2 linked regions of the Xanthobacter dioxanivorans genome follow. The protein of the gene in region 2 binds, or shares a complex with, the protein of the main gene of each other region. Links are inferred from orthologs where the notes say so. Each region holds a gene or a part of one and is shown on either strand. Other genes may lie near its edges.

The links. Proteins that work in one complex are often made in the same cells at the same time.
Region 1: the proteins of ccmE (region 2) and ccmB are in contact, whole or in part, in a solved structure (PDB 8CE8), measured with the Escherichia coli proteins. The link is inferred for Xanthobacter dioxanivorans from one-to-one orthologs.

What each region holds. Positions count from the first base shown.
Region 1 is NZ_CP063362.1:5,897,906-5,904,759, forward strand. The notes cover bases 2,137-5,080. They hold ccmB (heme exporter protein CcmB), read right to left. Parts: upstream 3,970-5,080; coding sequence 3,304-3,969; downstream 2,137-3,303. Other genes in these bases: EZH22_RS27470 (hypothetical protein), read left to right, coding at 2,270-2,665; EZH22_RS27475 (winged helix-turn-helix domain-containing protein), read left to right, coding at 2,945-3,301; ccmA (heme ABC exporter ATP-binding protein CcmA), read right to left, coding at 3,966-4,586; acnA (aconitate hydratase AcnA), read left to right, coding at 4,764-5,080. Outside these bases: EZH22_RS27450 (HesA/MoeB/ThiF family protein), read right to left, coding at 1-442; EZH22_RS27455 (DsbE family thiol:disulfide interchange protein), read right to left, coding at 499-1,158; heme exporter protein CcmD, read right to left, coding at 1,155-1,325; EZH22_RS27465 (heme ABC transporter permease), read right to left, coding at 1,341-2,072; more of acnA, read left to right, coding at 5,081-6,854. UniProt on the Escherichia coli protein: Required for the export of heme to the periplasm for the biogenesis of c-type cytochromes.
Region 2 is NZ_CP063362.1:5,348,707-5,355,606, forward strand. Bases 2,277-5,266 are described here. They hold ccmE (cytochrome c maturation protein CcmE), read right to left. Parts: upstream 4,017-5,266; coding sequence 3,537-4,016; downstream 2,277-3,536. Other genes in these bases: EZH22_RS25030 (heme lyase CcmF/NrfE family subunit), read right to left, coding at 2,277-3,533; ccmI (c-type cytochrome biogenesis protein CcmI), read right to left, coding at 4,013-5,179. Also shown: EZH22_RS25020 (Do family serine endopeptidase), read right to left, coding at 1-892; EZH22_RS25025 (cytochrome c-type biogenesis protein), read right to left, coding at 1,066-1,542; more of EZH22_RS25030, read right to left, coding at 1,548-2,276; EZH22_RS25045 (YidB family protein), read left to right, coding at 5,380-5,799; EZH22_RS25050 (transglycosylase domain-containing protein), read left to right, coding at 5,967-6,900. UniProt on the Escherichia coli protein: Heme chaperone required for the biogenesis of c-type cytochromes. Transiently binds heme delivered by CcmC and transfers the heme to apo-cytochromes in a process facilitated by CcmF and CcmH.

The sequences.
Region 1 (6,854 bases), 550 kb from region 2 along the record:
GCGGCTTGCGCGCCAGCACGCAGGCATCGGACACCAGATAGCGCGTCGAGAAATTGTCCGAGCCGTCCACCACCACGTCCGCCTGGGCGATGAGATCGAGGGCATTGCCCGCGTCGAGCCGCACCGCGTGGGTGATCAGCTCCACGTGCGGGTTGAGGGCGTGGACGGCGTCGCGCGCGCTCTCGGTCTTGGGCCGCCCCACATCCTGGGTGCGATGGATCACCTGCCGCTGGAGGTTGGAGAGGGAGACCACGTCGTCCTCGACGAGGATCAGCCGCCCCACCCCCGCCGCGGCGAGATAGAGCAGCACCGGGGCGCCCAGCCCGCCGGCGCCCACCACCAGGACGGTCGCCGCCTTGAGCTTCTGCTGGCCGGGCCCGCCCACGTCATGCAGCACGATGTGGCGGGCGTAGCGTTCGATTTCTTCGGGTGAGAAGGCCATGGACGAATCCATAATGCCGCGCGCGGCCGGCGTCACCCTCCGGCTGGCGCGCCACCTCAATTGGCCGTGAGGCGCGCCAGCAGCGGCAGCAGCGTGTTCGCCACCGCGTCGGGGGTCAGCGGGCCCACGAACTTGTGCATGATGGTGCCGTCCTTCGACAGAAGGAAAGTCTCGGGCACGCCATAGACGCCCCACTCGATGGCGGCGCGGCCCTTCGGGTCCACCCCCACCGCCTGGTAGGGCAGGCCATACTGGCCGAGGAAGCGGCGGGCGTTCTCCGGCGCATCCTTGTAGTTGATGCCCACCAGGTTGATGCGACCATCCTTGGCCAGCTGCATGAGGAGGGGATGCTCCTCGCGGCAGGGCCCGCACCAGGAGGCCCAGACGTTGACCAGGGTCGGCTTGCCGGCCAGCGCGGCGATGTCGATGCCGGGCACGGAGGTGCCGTCCGCCCGCTTCAGCCCGTCCAGCGCCGGCAAGGCGACCACCGGGGCCGGCCGGCCGACGAGGGCCGAGGGAATGCGCGAGGGATCACCGCCGGTTTCGAGGCGCGAGAAGAACAGGCCGGCGAGGGCCAGGAACAGGACCAGCGGCAGCGCCACCAGCCACAGCCGCCGCCGCGGGCGCTCCGGCGGGGCCGAAGCCTGAGCTCCGGTTTCCGCCGCGGGCCCCCCCTCGGCGCCGGGCTGCGGCGCGGAGCCGCCCTGCGGGCTCATGCCTCCCCTCCCCCGACGCTGGTCGGGCGCCGGCCGATGCCTCGCGCCTCGAGCTCCGTGAGGGCCCGGCGCTGCTGCGCGTAATCAGCCAGCAGCCAGGCGGCGAGGCCGCCGAGGCCGAGGAGCGCGATGCCGTAGGAAGCGGAGATGTAAAGGAAATGAGTCATGGGCGCGCCCGCGCTTCAGGCCGTCGCCTCGGCCGCCGCCCGGGCCTCGAGGGCCTGGACGCGCCGACGCAGGATCTCTGTTCGCATGCCCAGCATGTGCAGCGCCACGAAAAGAAGCGTGAAGCCGATGGCGCAGACGAGCAGCGGCCAGAGCAGGCTGGCGTCGATGGACGACCCGCCCATGCGGAACACGGAGGCCGGCTGGTGCAGGGTGTTCCACCAGTCCACCGAAAACTTCACGATGGGCACGTTGATGAAGCCCACCAGCGTGAGCACCGCCGCGGCGCGGCCGGCGCGGTTCGGCTCCTCGATGGCGGCGCGCAGCGCCATGAGGCCGAGATAGAGCAGCAGCAGCACCAGCATGGAGGTGAGCCGCGCATCCCACACCCAGTAGGTGCCCCACATGGGCCGGCCCCACAGGGCGCCGGTGACGAGGCACAGGGCCGTGAAGGTGGCGCCCACGGGCGCGGCGGCCTTGTGGGCCACGTCGGCGAGGGGGTGGCGCCAGACCAGGATGCCGATGGAGGAGGCGGCCATCAGGGTGTAGCCGAACAGGCCGAGCCAGGCGAAGGGCACGTGGATGTACATGATCCGCACCGTCTCGCCCTGCTGGTAATCGGCAGGAGCGCGAAAGGCGAGGTAGAAGCCGATGGCGAGCGTCACCGCCGCCGCAGCCGCGATCCACGGCAGGAGCCGCGCGGAGAAGCGGAGGAAGCGCACCGGGTTGGCAAGGTCGATGATGGCCATGGAGGCGTTCTAGTGCGGCGGGGCGCCGGAGGGAAGCGCCCTCCCCCTCGGCTACCTCTGCGGTATCTGTGTCGCAGGGCTCCCGGGGCCTACGCGGCCCGGAAAAGCGGCGCCCGCTGCGGCGCAGCGAAGCCGGCTTGACTTACACTATATCTCATTGAATATAGCTTAACCCGGTTCGGCGTCGGAGATGCGCGATGGAACGGGACGACATCATCGGGCAGGATCTTCTCTCCTTCGACGTGGCGGTGGACGGCAGCCGCTTCCGCATGATCTTCAGCCGCGTGGACGGCACGGCCACGGCGCTCAGCCTTCCGGCCGGCTGCCTGCAGGCGCTGGTGATGACCCTGCCCAAGATGATGACCGAGGTGCTGCGCGCCCGGCACAAGGACGAGACGCTGCGCCTCGTCTATCCCGCCCACATGGTGCGGGTCGAGCAGGCCTCGGACCCCTCGACCCTGATCCTTACCCTGGCCACGCCCGACGGCTTCGAAGTGTCCTTCGCCCTGGGCGGAAGCCACCTGCGGACGCTGGCCGCGGCGCAGGCCCGCCTCGGGCAGGGGTCCGGCCCGGCCGGCGCCTGCTTCAACTGATCCCCTTTCGAGCTCTCGTCTGGCATCTCGAACCGGAGGCACCGGGAGCCCACAAGGCCCCCGGTGCCATTTCAGTGCCGCGCATCGCCACCGCGCCGGCCCGCCGCGGGATTGATGACGACAAGGCGCGGAACGATTTGCTAGACTGGTTCGAATACAGGAGCATCAGCCTGCGCTGCCGCGGCGTGCCGGGAGGCCTGACGAACCAGTGAGCCCGGCAAGCAGGACGGCCCGCGCCGGGGCCGGGCCGGAGCGGCCTGGGGAATGCGAGTTGTCCCGATGGCGTCTCTGAGCGTGAGAATCGACCTGGGCGCCGGCAACCGGATCGGACCCGGCAAGATCGAGTTGCTCGAAAAGATCGACTCGTCCGGTTCCATTTCCGCCGCCGGGCGCGCCATGAACATGTCCTACCGCCGGGCCTGGGAACTGGTGGAGGAGATGAACGGGCTGTTCAACGCTCCCCTCGTCTCCGCCCGCACCGGCGGGCGGCAGGGCGGCGGCACGGCGCTCACGCCGCTGGGCCATGCCGTGGTGGCCAATTATCGGGCCATCGAGCAGACCGCCGGAGAAGCCGTGCGCCTGCAGATTTCCGAGCTGGAAGCCGAGCTCACCCCCGCCGCCTCGGCCGCGCAATAGGCTCAGGCCCGCGCCGCCCGCAGCGCCGCTGCCGCCGCCACCGGGCCGAGCACCAGCGCGAACAAGGCAAGGCCCGCCAGCACGCGGAAGGGCGTGCCGAAGGGCACCGGCCCGGTCACCGCCGCCTGCGTCGCCGAGACGGCGAAGATCAGTACCGGGATGGCCAGCGGGATGACCAGCACCGCGATCAGCAGCCCGCCCCGCCGGAAGGCGCCGGCGAAGGCCGCGCCGATGAGGCCGAGGAAGGTGACAGCCGGGGTCCCCACCAGCAGCGTGAGCACCACGGCGCCGATGGCGGCAGGCTCCAGATTCAGCATCAGTGCGAGGACCGGCGCGGCGATCACCAGCGGCAGGCCGGTGGCGAGCCAGTGGGCGAGGCCCTTGGCGGCGGCGGTGAGTTCCAGGGGCAGGACCGAAAGGGTCAGCGCGTCGAGCGAGCCGTCCTCCGCATCGGCGGCGAACAGGCGTTCCAGCCCGATGAGGCTCGCCAGCAGGGCGCCGATCCACAGGATGGCGGGCCCGATGCGGGCGAGCAGCACGAGGTCCGGCCCCACCGCGAACGGCATCACGGTGACCACGCTCAGGAAGAAGACGACGCCGAGCCCGGCCCCGGAGCCGAGGGACAAGGCGAGGTCGCGCCGCACGATGGCGAGGAACGCCGGGATCATGCGCCCGCGCCTCCGAGCCTGAGCTCGTCGGTCTCGCCGAGGTCGAGGGGCGCATGGGTGGCGGCGATCAGGATGCCGCCTTGCGCGAGGTGCGCCCGGCCGAAGGCGGCAAAACGCGCCTGCGCCCTCGCGTCGAGGGCCGTGGTCGGCTCGTCCAGCACCCAGACCGGCCGGCGGGAAGCCAGGAGCCGGGCGATGGCGAGGCGCCGCTTCTGCCCGGCGGAGAGCACCTGCGCGCGCAGCCGGCCGAGGCCGCCGAGGCCCACCTCCTCCAGCGCCTCCTCCACGCCCAGGCCCGTGGGTCCGAGCACGGTACGCCAGAATGCGAGGTTGGCCGACACGGTGAGCGCCCCCTTCACCGCATCCTCGTGGCCGAGATAATGGATGTGTTCACCCGCCGACGCCTCCGCGCCGCCGTCCCCGTCGAGGCGCACCTGACCTTCCGTCGCGCCGAGCAGGCCGGAGAGAATGCGCAGGAGCGAGGACTTGCCGGCCCCGTTCGGCCCCACCACCAGCAGCGCGCGGCCGGCCCGGGCGGTCACGTCCAGCTGCTCGAACAGGAGTTTGAACCCCCTTCGGCAGGCCAGCTTTTCCCCCACCAGAGCCGCCACCGCCATTGCCCCGCGCCCCCTGCTTATGGTGCATTGCACATTCAATGCTGTTATCGCATGACCGCGCTTTGAAATGGCTCTATAAAGCCCCGAACCGCGCCGTCCAAGGTGGCGAAGTGCCTTTCGCTCCGCCGTTTTGGCCGGTGCTGCCTCGGTCGATCATCGAACCGGAGTGACTGCGCCGTGACTTCCCTCGACAGCTTCAAGTGCCGCACCACCTTGACGGTGGATGACAAGGACTACATCTACTACAGCCTTGAGCTGGCGGAGAAAAATGGCCTTCCGGGCGTCACGAGCCTGCCCTTCTCCATGAAGGTGCTGCTCGAGAACATGCTGCGCTTCGAGGATGGTCGCTCGGTCACCAAGGACGACGTGCTCGCGGTCGCCGACTGGGTGAACAACCGCGGCAAGGCCGAGCGCGAGATCGCCTATCGCCCCGCCCGCGTGCTGATGCAGGACTTCACCGGCGTCCCGGCGGTGGTGGATCTTGCCGCCATGCGCGACGCCATGGTGGCGCTCGGCGGCGATCCGGCCCGAATCAATCCGCTGGTACCGGTCGATCTCGTCATCGACCATTCGGTGATCGTGAACTATTTCGGCACGGACAACGCGCTGAAGAAGAACGTGGACGAGGAATACAAGCAGAACCAGGAGCGTTATCGCTTCCTGAAATGGGGCCAGAGCGCGTTCGACAACTTCCGCGTCGTGCCCCCCGGCACCGGCATCTGCCACCAGGTGAACCTCGAATACCTCGCCCAGACCGTGTGGACCCGCAAGGAAGAGCTGGATGGCAAGACGGTTACCGTCGCCTATCCGGACACGCTGGTCGGCACCGATTCCCACACCACCATGGTGAACGGCCTGGGCGTGCTCGGCTGGGGCGTCGGCGGCATCGAGGCCGAGGCGGCCATGCTCGGCCAGCCCATCTCCATGCTGATTCCCGAGGTCGTCGGCTTCAAGCTCTCCGGCAAGCTGAAGGAAGGCATCACCGCCACCGACCTGGTGCTCACGGTCACCCAGATGCTGCGCAAGAAGGGCGTGGTGGGCAAGTTCGTGGAATTCTACGGCTCGGGCCTGGAGCACCTCTCCCTCGCCGACCGCGCCACCATCGCCAACATGGCCCCGGAATACGGCGCCACCTGCGGCTTCTTCCCGGTGGACCGCGAGACCATCGACTATCTGGACGAGACCGGCCGCAAGGACAGCCGCGTCGAGCTGGTGGAAAAATATTCCAAGGCCCAGGGCATGTGGCGCAAGAAGGACACGCCCGACCCGGTCTTCACCGACACGCTCGAGCTCGACCTCGACACCGTGCTGCCTTCGATGGCCGGCCCCAAGCGCCCGCAGGACCGCGTGCTGCTCTCCGAATCCAAGGCCGGCTTCCTCGCCGCGCTGGAGGGCGAGTTCAAGAAGCCGGGTGAAGCCTCCCGGCGCGTCCCCGTCGCCGGCACCGACTATTCCGTCGGCCATGGCGACGTGGTGATCGCCGCCATCACCTCCTGCACCAACACCTCCAACCCGAGCGTGCTCATCGCCGCGGGCCTCCTCGCCAAGGCGGCGGTGAAGAAGGGCCTGAAGTCCAAGCCGTGGGTGAAGACCTCGCTGGCGCCCGGCTCGCAGGTGGTCGAGGGCTATCTGACCGCCTCCGGCCTGCAGGACGACCTCGACAAGCTCGGCTTCAACCTGGTGGGCTTCGGCTGCACAACCTGCATCGGCAATTCCGGCCCGCTGCCGGAGGCCATTTCCGAGGCGATCAACAAGAACGACCTCGTCGCCGGCGCCGTCATCTCCGGCAATCGCAATTTCGAGGGCCGCGTGAACCCGGACGTGAAGGCGAACTACCTCGCCTCCCCGCCGCTGGTGGTGGCCTATGCGCTGGCCGGCTCGCTGCAGGTGGACCTCACCACCGAGCCGCTGGGCACCGACAAGGACGGCAAGCCGGTCTACCTCAAGGACATCTGGCCCTCCAACAAGGAGGTCGCCGAGTATATCCGCGAGAACGTCACCAAGAAGATGTTCAAGGAAAAGTATTCCGACGTCTTCAAGGGCGACGAGAACTGGCAGAAGATCGCCATTCCCACCGGCCAGACCTATGCCTGGCAGGATGCCTCCACCTATGTGCAGAACCCGCCCTACTTCGTCGGCATGACGAAGGATCCGGTCCCGGTCACCGACATCATCGATGCCCGGATCATGGGCCTGTTCCTCGATTCAATCACCACCGACCACATCTCGCCGGCCGGCTCCATCAAGCAGGCGTCCCCGGCGGGCAAG
Region 2 (6,900 bases):
CCGTCTTCACCGTCTCCGAGGGGATGGCGAAGGCGATGCCCACGTTGCCGCCCGAGGGGGAGACGATGGCGGTGTTCATGCCGATCACCTCGCCGTTGAGCGAGAAGGTCGGGCCGCCCGAATTGCCGCGGTTGATGGGGGCGTCGATCTGGATGAAGTCGTCATAGGGGCCGGAGCCGATGTCGCGGCCGCGGGCCGAGACGATGCCGGCGGTCACCGTGCCGCCGAGGCCGAACGGGTTGCCCACCGCGATCACCCAGTCGCCGACGCGCGGGGCGCCGTCCGCGAGCTTGACCCACGGCAGGTTGGTCACGTTGTCGATCTTCAGCAGGGCCACGTCGGTGCGCGGATCGGTGCCGATCACCTTGGCGACGTATTCCTTGCCGTCGGTGGTGGTCACGTCCACCTCATCGGCGCCATCCACCACGTGGTTGTTGGTCACCACATAGCCGTCAGCCGAGATGATGAAGCCGGAGCCCTGGCCCACCACCGGCCGCTCGCCCCTGGGGCCCATGCCGCCGCGCGGGCCCATGCCGGGACCGCCAGGACCCATGCCGGGGCCGCGGCCCTCGCCGAAGCCGAAGCGCTTCAGGAATTCCTCGATCTGGGGAGGCACCTGGCCGCCGGGGCCTTCACCGCCCATGGCCACCTGGTCGCCGCCGTCCTTCTTCACCTTCACCGAGACGACCGACGGCGAGACCTTCTCGACGATGTCGGCGAAGGAGAAGGTTCCGGCGGGCTGGCTGGTGGTGATCTGGGCCAGCGCGGGGGTGTTCATCGGGGGCACGAACTGGCCGGCCGCGACGCCGGCGATCGCGAGGCCGAAGACACCCGCGAGCAGGGCCCGGCGGTAGCGCTTCGTCACGGAAGGAGTGTTGTCGGAGCGGGTCATGTGAGTTCGCGTCTCTCTCGTTGTCTGCCTCACCGGCAGGATCGAGAGGCAAGCTAAGACGCGGACCGTTACGGCAGTCTGGCGGGGGGATTAAGGTTCGGTAATGTGGCTCACGCGTGCGTGACGCGATTTTGCCGGCGACAATGCCGCCGGACGGACGCCCGCAAGGCGGCTCAGCGCCCCTTTGCGGGCGTCTCCTCGCCTTCGTCGAGCAGGCGCCTGAGCTTGGCCTCCTCCTCCGGCGAGAGGCGCGGCGGAGCGCCGGAGCGCCGGCGCTTCAGGCCCAGGAAGGCGGCCAGGGCACCGAGGGCCAGCACCATCACCGGCGCGGCCCACAGCAGCGCGTTGCGCCAGGAGACGCGGGGGCGCAACAGCACGAATTCGCCATAGCGCGCCACCATGAAGTCCAGCACCTGCCCGTCGCTGTCGCCCGCGCTCAGGCGCTCGCGCACGATGACGCGCAGGTCCTTGGCAAGGGGCGCGTCCGAATCGTCGATGGACTGATTCTGGCAGACCATGCAGCGCAGCTCGGCGGAAATGGCCCGGGCTCGGCTCTCCAGCACCGGATCACCGAGCACCTCGTCCGGCTGGACCGCGAGGGCGGGGACGGCGAGCACCGCAAGGAGGAGGACGGCAAGGAGCGCGCGCATCGTCCTCACTCCGCCGGCACCGGCGCGCGGGGCCGGCGCGCGGCGGGGCGCGGGGCGCCGACGCGCAGGCGGCGGTCCGCCAGCGACAGTCCACCGCCCAGGGCCATCACCACGGCACCAAGCCAGATCAGCGTCACGAACGGCTTGTAGGTGGCGCGCATGGAGATGCGGCCGTCGGGGCTCTCCTCGCCCATGCTCACATAAAGCTGGCTGAGGCCGAAAGTGCGGATGCCCGCCTCCGTGGTCGCCATCTGCCGGGCGGAGAACAGCCGGCGCGAGGCCTCGATGGTGCCCTGGGGCGTGCCGTCGTCGCGAATGGCGAAGACGGCGGTGCGAGCGCGGAAATTGGGGCCGGTGCGGTTTTCCAGCCGGTCGAGGGTCAGGGTCCGCGAACCGATGGAGACCGTGTCGCCGAGCTTCACCGAGGCGATCTTCTCCAGGCTCCAGGAGGTTTCGCAGACGATGCCGAGCAGGCACACGCCGACGCCGAAATGGGCGATGGCCGTGCCATATGTGGAGCGCGGCACGCCGGCGAGACGGGCGAGCGCGACGCGGGCGTTGACCCGGCCGATGCCGGCGCGCTCGGCGATGTCGGTGAGCGCGCCGAGCATGATGAAGGCGGAAAGCCCCACCGCCAGCGGCGCCAGCACCGGCCCGCCCGAGGCCGCGGCCGCGGTCACCACGGCGGCGACGACGGCGAGGCCCGCCGCCAGCATCAGGCGCTGGCCGACGCCGAGCAGGTCGCCCCGCTTCCAGGCCAGGAGCGGCCCGAACGGCATGGCGAAGACGAGGGGCAGCATGAGACCGCCGAAGGCGAGGTTGAAATAGGGCGGGCCCACCGTGATCTTCGCCCCGGTGAGCGCTTCCAGCGCCAGCGGATAGAGGGTGCCCACCAGCACCGCGGCGGTGGCGGCGGTGAGGAACAGGTTGTTGAACACCAGCGCGCCTTCCCGCGAGACGGGCGCAAACAGCCCCCCCTGCTTCAGCTCCGAGGCGCGGAAGGCGAAGAGCGTGAACCCTCCGGCGATGAAGAAGGTGAGGATGGCGAGGATGAACACGCCCCGCGTCGGATCGGAGGCGAAGGCATGTACCGAGGTGAGCACCCCCGAGCGCACCAGGAAGGTGCCCACCAGCGACAGCGAGAAGGCGAGGATGGCGAGCAGGATCGTCCACACCTTCAGCGCGTCGCGCTTCTCCATCACCACGGCGGAATGCAGCAGAGCCGTGGCGGCGAGCCAGGGCATCAGGGAGGCGTTCTCCACCGGGTCCCAGAACCACCAGCCGCCCCAGCCGAGCTCGTAATAGGCCCAGTAGGAGCCCATGGCGATGCCGAGGGTCAGGAAGATCCAGGCGGCGAGCGTCCACGGGCGCACCCAGCGCGCCCAGGCGGCGTCGATCCGCCCCTCGATCAGCGCCGCGATGGCGAAGGCGAAGGAGACGGAGAGCCCCACATAGCCGAGATAGAGCAGCGGCGGGTGGATGGCGAGGCCGGGATCCTGGAGGATGGGATTGAGGTCGCGCCCTTCCGCCGGCGGCGGCACGAGGCGCAGGAAGGGGTTGGAGGTGAACAGGATGAAGGAGAGGAAGGCCGCTCCCACCGCGCCCTGCACCGAGAGCACATAGGCCTTCAGGCGATCCGGAAGGTTGGCGCCGAACACCGCCACCAGCGCCCCGAAGAACGCGAGCACGAACACCCACAGCAGCATGGAGCCTTCGTGATTCCCCCAGGTCGAGGTGATCTTGTAGATCAGCGGCATCTGGGAGTGGGAGTTCTCCGCCACGTTCAGCACGGTGAAGTCCGAGCTCACATAGAGCTGGACCAGCGCGCCGAAGGCGAAGGCCACGAAGCCGAACAGGGCAAGCGCGATGGGAGCCGCAGCCCCCATGAGCACGGCGTCCCCGCGCTGGGCGCCCCAGGCCGGGATCACCACCTGCGCCAGGGCCAGGGCGAAGGCCAGGGCGAGGGCATACTGGCCGATTTCGGCGATCATGGTTCAGCTCCCCGGCTGGCGCTGGGCGGGGGTGGCGGCGCCGGGAGCCGGCGCGCCGTCCTTCCAGTGGCCCTGCTGCTTGAGGGCATCGGCCACCTCGCGCGGCATGTAGCGCTCATCGTGCTTCGCCAGCACGCTGTCGGCCTTGAAGAGGCCGTCCGGCTGCAACGCCCCCTCCGCCACCACGCCCTGCCCCTCGCGGAACAGGTCCGGCAGGATGCCGGAATAGGCCACCTTCACCGTGGCGTTGCCGTCGGTGACCGAAAAGGTGGTGAGCGTGCCGTTCTTGGTCACGCTGCCGGTCTCCACCAGCCCGCCGAGCCGCAGCCGCGCGCCGGGCGCCACCTGCTGCTGCGTGACCTCGGTGGGCGAGCGGAAGAAAACGATGGTGTCGTTGAGGGCGGACAGGATCAGCCCGGCCGCGAGCGCCAGCACGCCCAGCCCGGACCCGATCAGCACCAGCCGCCGGCCTTTGCGCGTCATCCTTTTCCTCCCGCTGCGAGCGCCTTTTCGGCCTCGTCGAGCCGGCCGAGGGCCGCCGCATCGTCCTTGAACGCGTTGCGGGCGTTCCTCAGGGCGTCCGCCATCTTGTCCTTCTCGCCCAGCACAGCATAGGCGCGCACGAGGCGAAGCCAGCCGTCAATGTCGTGCGGCTCGCTGGCGAGACGGTCCGCGAGGCGCGCGACCATGTCGCGCACCATGGCATTGCGATCATCCTGCGACATCCGCGCGGCGGCCGCCACGTCCGCCGCGCCGGGACCGGGCGCCGCCGGCGACTGGACCGCCGCGGGCGGCGGGGTCGCGGGCGCGCGGCCGATGCGGGCAAGCGCCCTCTGGAGATCCGCCCGGTAGGACGCGTCAGGCGGCGAGCGCGCGAGCAGCTCGCCCCAGATGCGCGCCGCGTCCTGGTCCCGCCCGTCCTGCGCCGCGGCGAGGCCGAGATAATAGTTCGCACCCGGCTCGCCGGGGTCGAGCCTGATCGCCTCCGCGAACGCCTTCGCGGCCTCGGCCGTGACGAGGCCGTCCGCGGCGATCACCAGCGCCTCGCCACGAGCCGCATAACGGAGCGCCGTGGGGCCGCGCAGCCGGATCGTCTCGCCATACGCCCGCGCGGCATCCTCCGGCCGGCCGAGGCTCAGATAGACCGGGGCGAGCAGCTCGTACCCCTGCCCGTCATCGGGATTGCGCGCCAGATGCTCCTCGATCTTCCGCACCACGATGGCGAGGTCGCTGCGCTCGGGCGACGCCGTCAGGCGTTCGGCCAAAGGGGCACCGGGAATCGCCGGAGAGCCGAGGGCAAAATAGAGGCTTGCCGCAAAAGCGGGCACGAAAACCAGGGCGGCCACAGCCGCGGCGCGGCGGCGGCGCGCGGACCGCGCCGGATCTTCGCCCGCGCCCGTCTCCCGCGCCGCATCGGCCGCGAGCATGCGCCGCGCCACCTCGGTACGCGCCGCCTCGGCCTCCGCCGGTGGCAGGCGGCCGGCCTTGGCGTCACGGCCGATCTCGGCCAGCTGGTCGCGATAGACGGCGAGATCGGCCTCGCGGGCCGCCTTCACGGCGCGGGCACGCGACAGCGGCCACAGCACCGCGAGCGCCGCGAGCGCGGTCATGAGCGCAAAAGCTGCGAACAGGGCAGTTGAGATCATCACGTCAGCCGTTAGCGGGAGAATGCACGGATGCAAAGGCCTCACACCGTCTCAGCGGCGCGGGGCCGCAGGGGCACTCCGGCTTGTGATCGACTTCGGCCATCCGTTCCGGTACACCATGACCAGCACGGCCGCATCGTGCAGTGCAGCGGAATTTGCCGGAAGCAAGGGCACCGGGGACGCAAGGGGGAGCAAACGCCATGGGCCTTTTTGACCAGATGATGGGCGGCATGCTCAACAACATGCTCACCCAGGCGGGGAATTCCGGCGCCCTCGGCACCCTGCTGAACACCATGCTCAGCGGGCCGATGGCCCAGGCGGTGCCGGGCCTGCTCAATTCGGCGCTGGCCAAGACGCCGTTCGGCAGCCTCGACGGCGTCGTCGCCCAACTTCAGCAGGCGGGCCTCGCCGACCAGGTGGCGAGCTGGATCTCCAGCGGCCCCAACCTGCCGGTGAGCGCGGAGCAGATCGCCGCGGCGCTGGGCGAAAGCCAGATCGGCACGGTCGCCACGTCGCTCGGGCTTTCGGTGGAGGCGCTGCCCGACCTCCTCGCCCAGCACCTGCCCACCATCATCGACCGGCTTTCCCCCAACGGGGTGCTGGAGACGCCGGGGCGCTGACACCCGGCCACGGCAGGGCGATTCCGGCTCCGGCCGGCCCCCGCTCGCGCTCGACGCTGCGCCGCGCTATATAGAAGCCAGCCGACGACCGGCGCGGGGATGCCGCCGGCCCGCCACAGCCGAGCCGAAGCCGAGCCATTGACGTGAGTGAGCAAAAGCGCCCTTCCTTGCTGACACGACTGCGCGGACTGCTGCTGGACTTCGACGCCCTCGTCGACAGCGGCCTGTTCAGCCTGGGCGCGCGCACGCGGCGGGCGGCCTCCGCCTACGCCGCCTTCACCGAGCGCTTCAACCTCACCGGAGTGTCGCGCTGGGCGGTGGGGATGGCGTCCGAAGGCTTCACCCTCGGCGTGGCCGGGGCCGTGGCCATGCTCGCCCTCGCCATGCCGGCCTTCCGCGAGACCTCCGACGACTGGCTGAAGCGCACCGAGCTCGCGGTGACCTTCCTCGATCGCTACGGCAACACCCTCGGCGAGCGCGGCGTCAAGCAGAACGACACCGTGCCGCTGGAAGACATTCCCGACCAGCTCATCAAGGCCACCCTCGCCACCGAGGACCGGCGATTCTATGAGCACTGGGGCATCGACGTGGCGGGCACCATGCGCGCCTTCGTCTCCAATGCGCGGGCGGGCGGCGTGGTGCAGGGCGGCTCGTCCCTGTCCCAGCAGCTCGCCAAGAACCTGTTCCTGTCGAACGAGCGCACGCTCGAGCGCAAGATCAAGGAGGCGTTTCTCGCCATCTGGCTGGAAGCGCGCCTCACCAAGAGCCAGATCCTCAAGCTCTACCTCGACCGCGCCTATCTCGGCGGCGGCGCCTATGGGGTGGACGCGGCGGCGCGCTATTATTTCGGCAAGTCGGTGCGCGAGGTGAACCTCGCCGAGGCGGCCATGCTGGCGGGCCTGTTCAAGGCCCCGTCCAAGTACGCCCCGCACATCAACCTGCCCGCCGCCCGCGCCCGCGCCTCCACCGTGCTCGACAACCTGGTGGAAGCCGGCTTCATGACCGAGGGCCAGGTGTTCGGCGCTCGCCGCAACCCCGCCACCCCCGTGGACCGGCGCGACGACGAGGTGCCGGACTTCTATCTCGACTATGCCTTCGGCG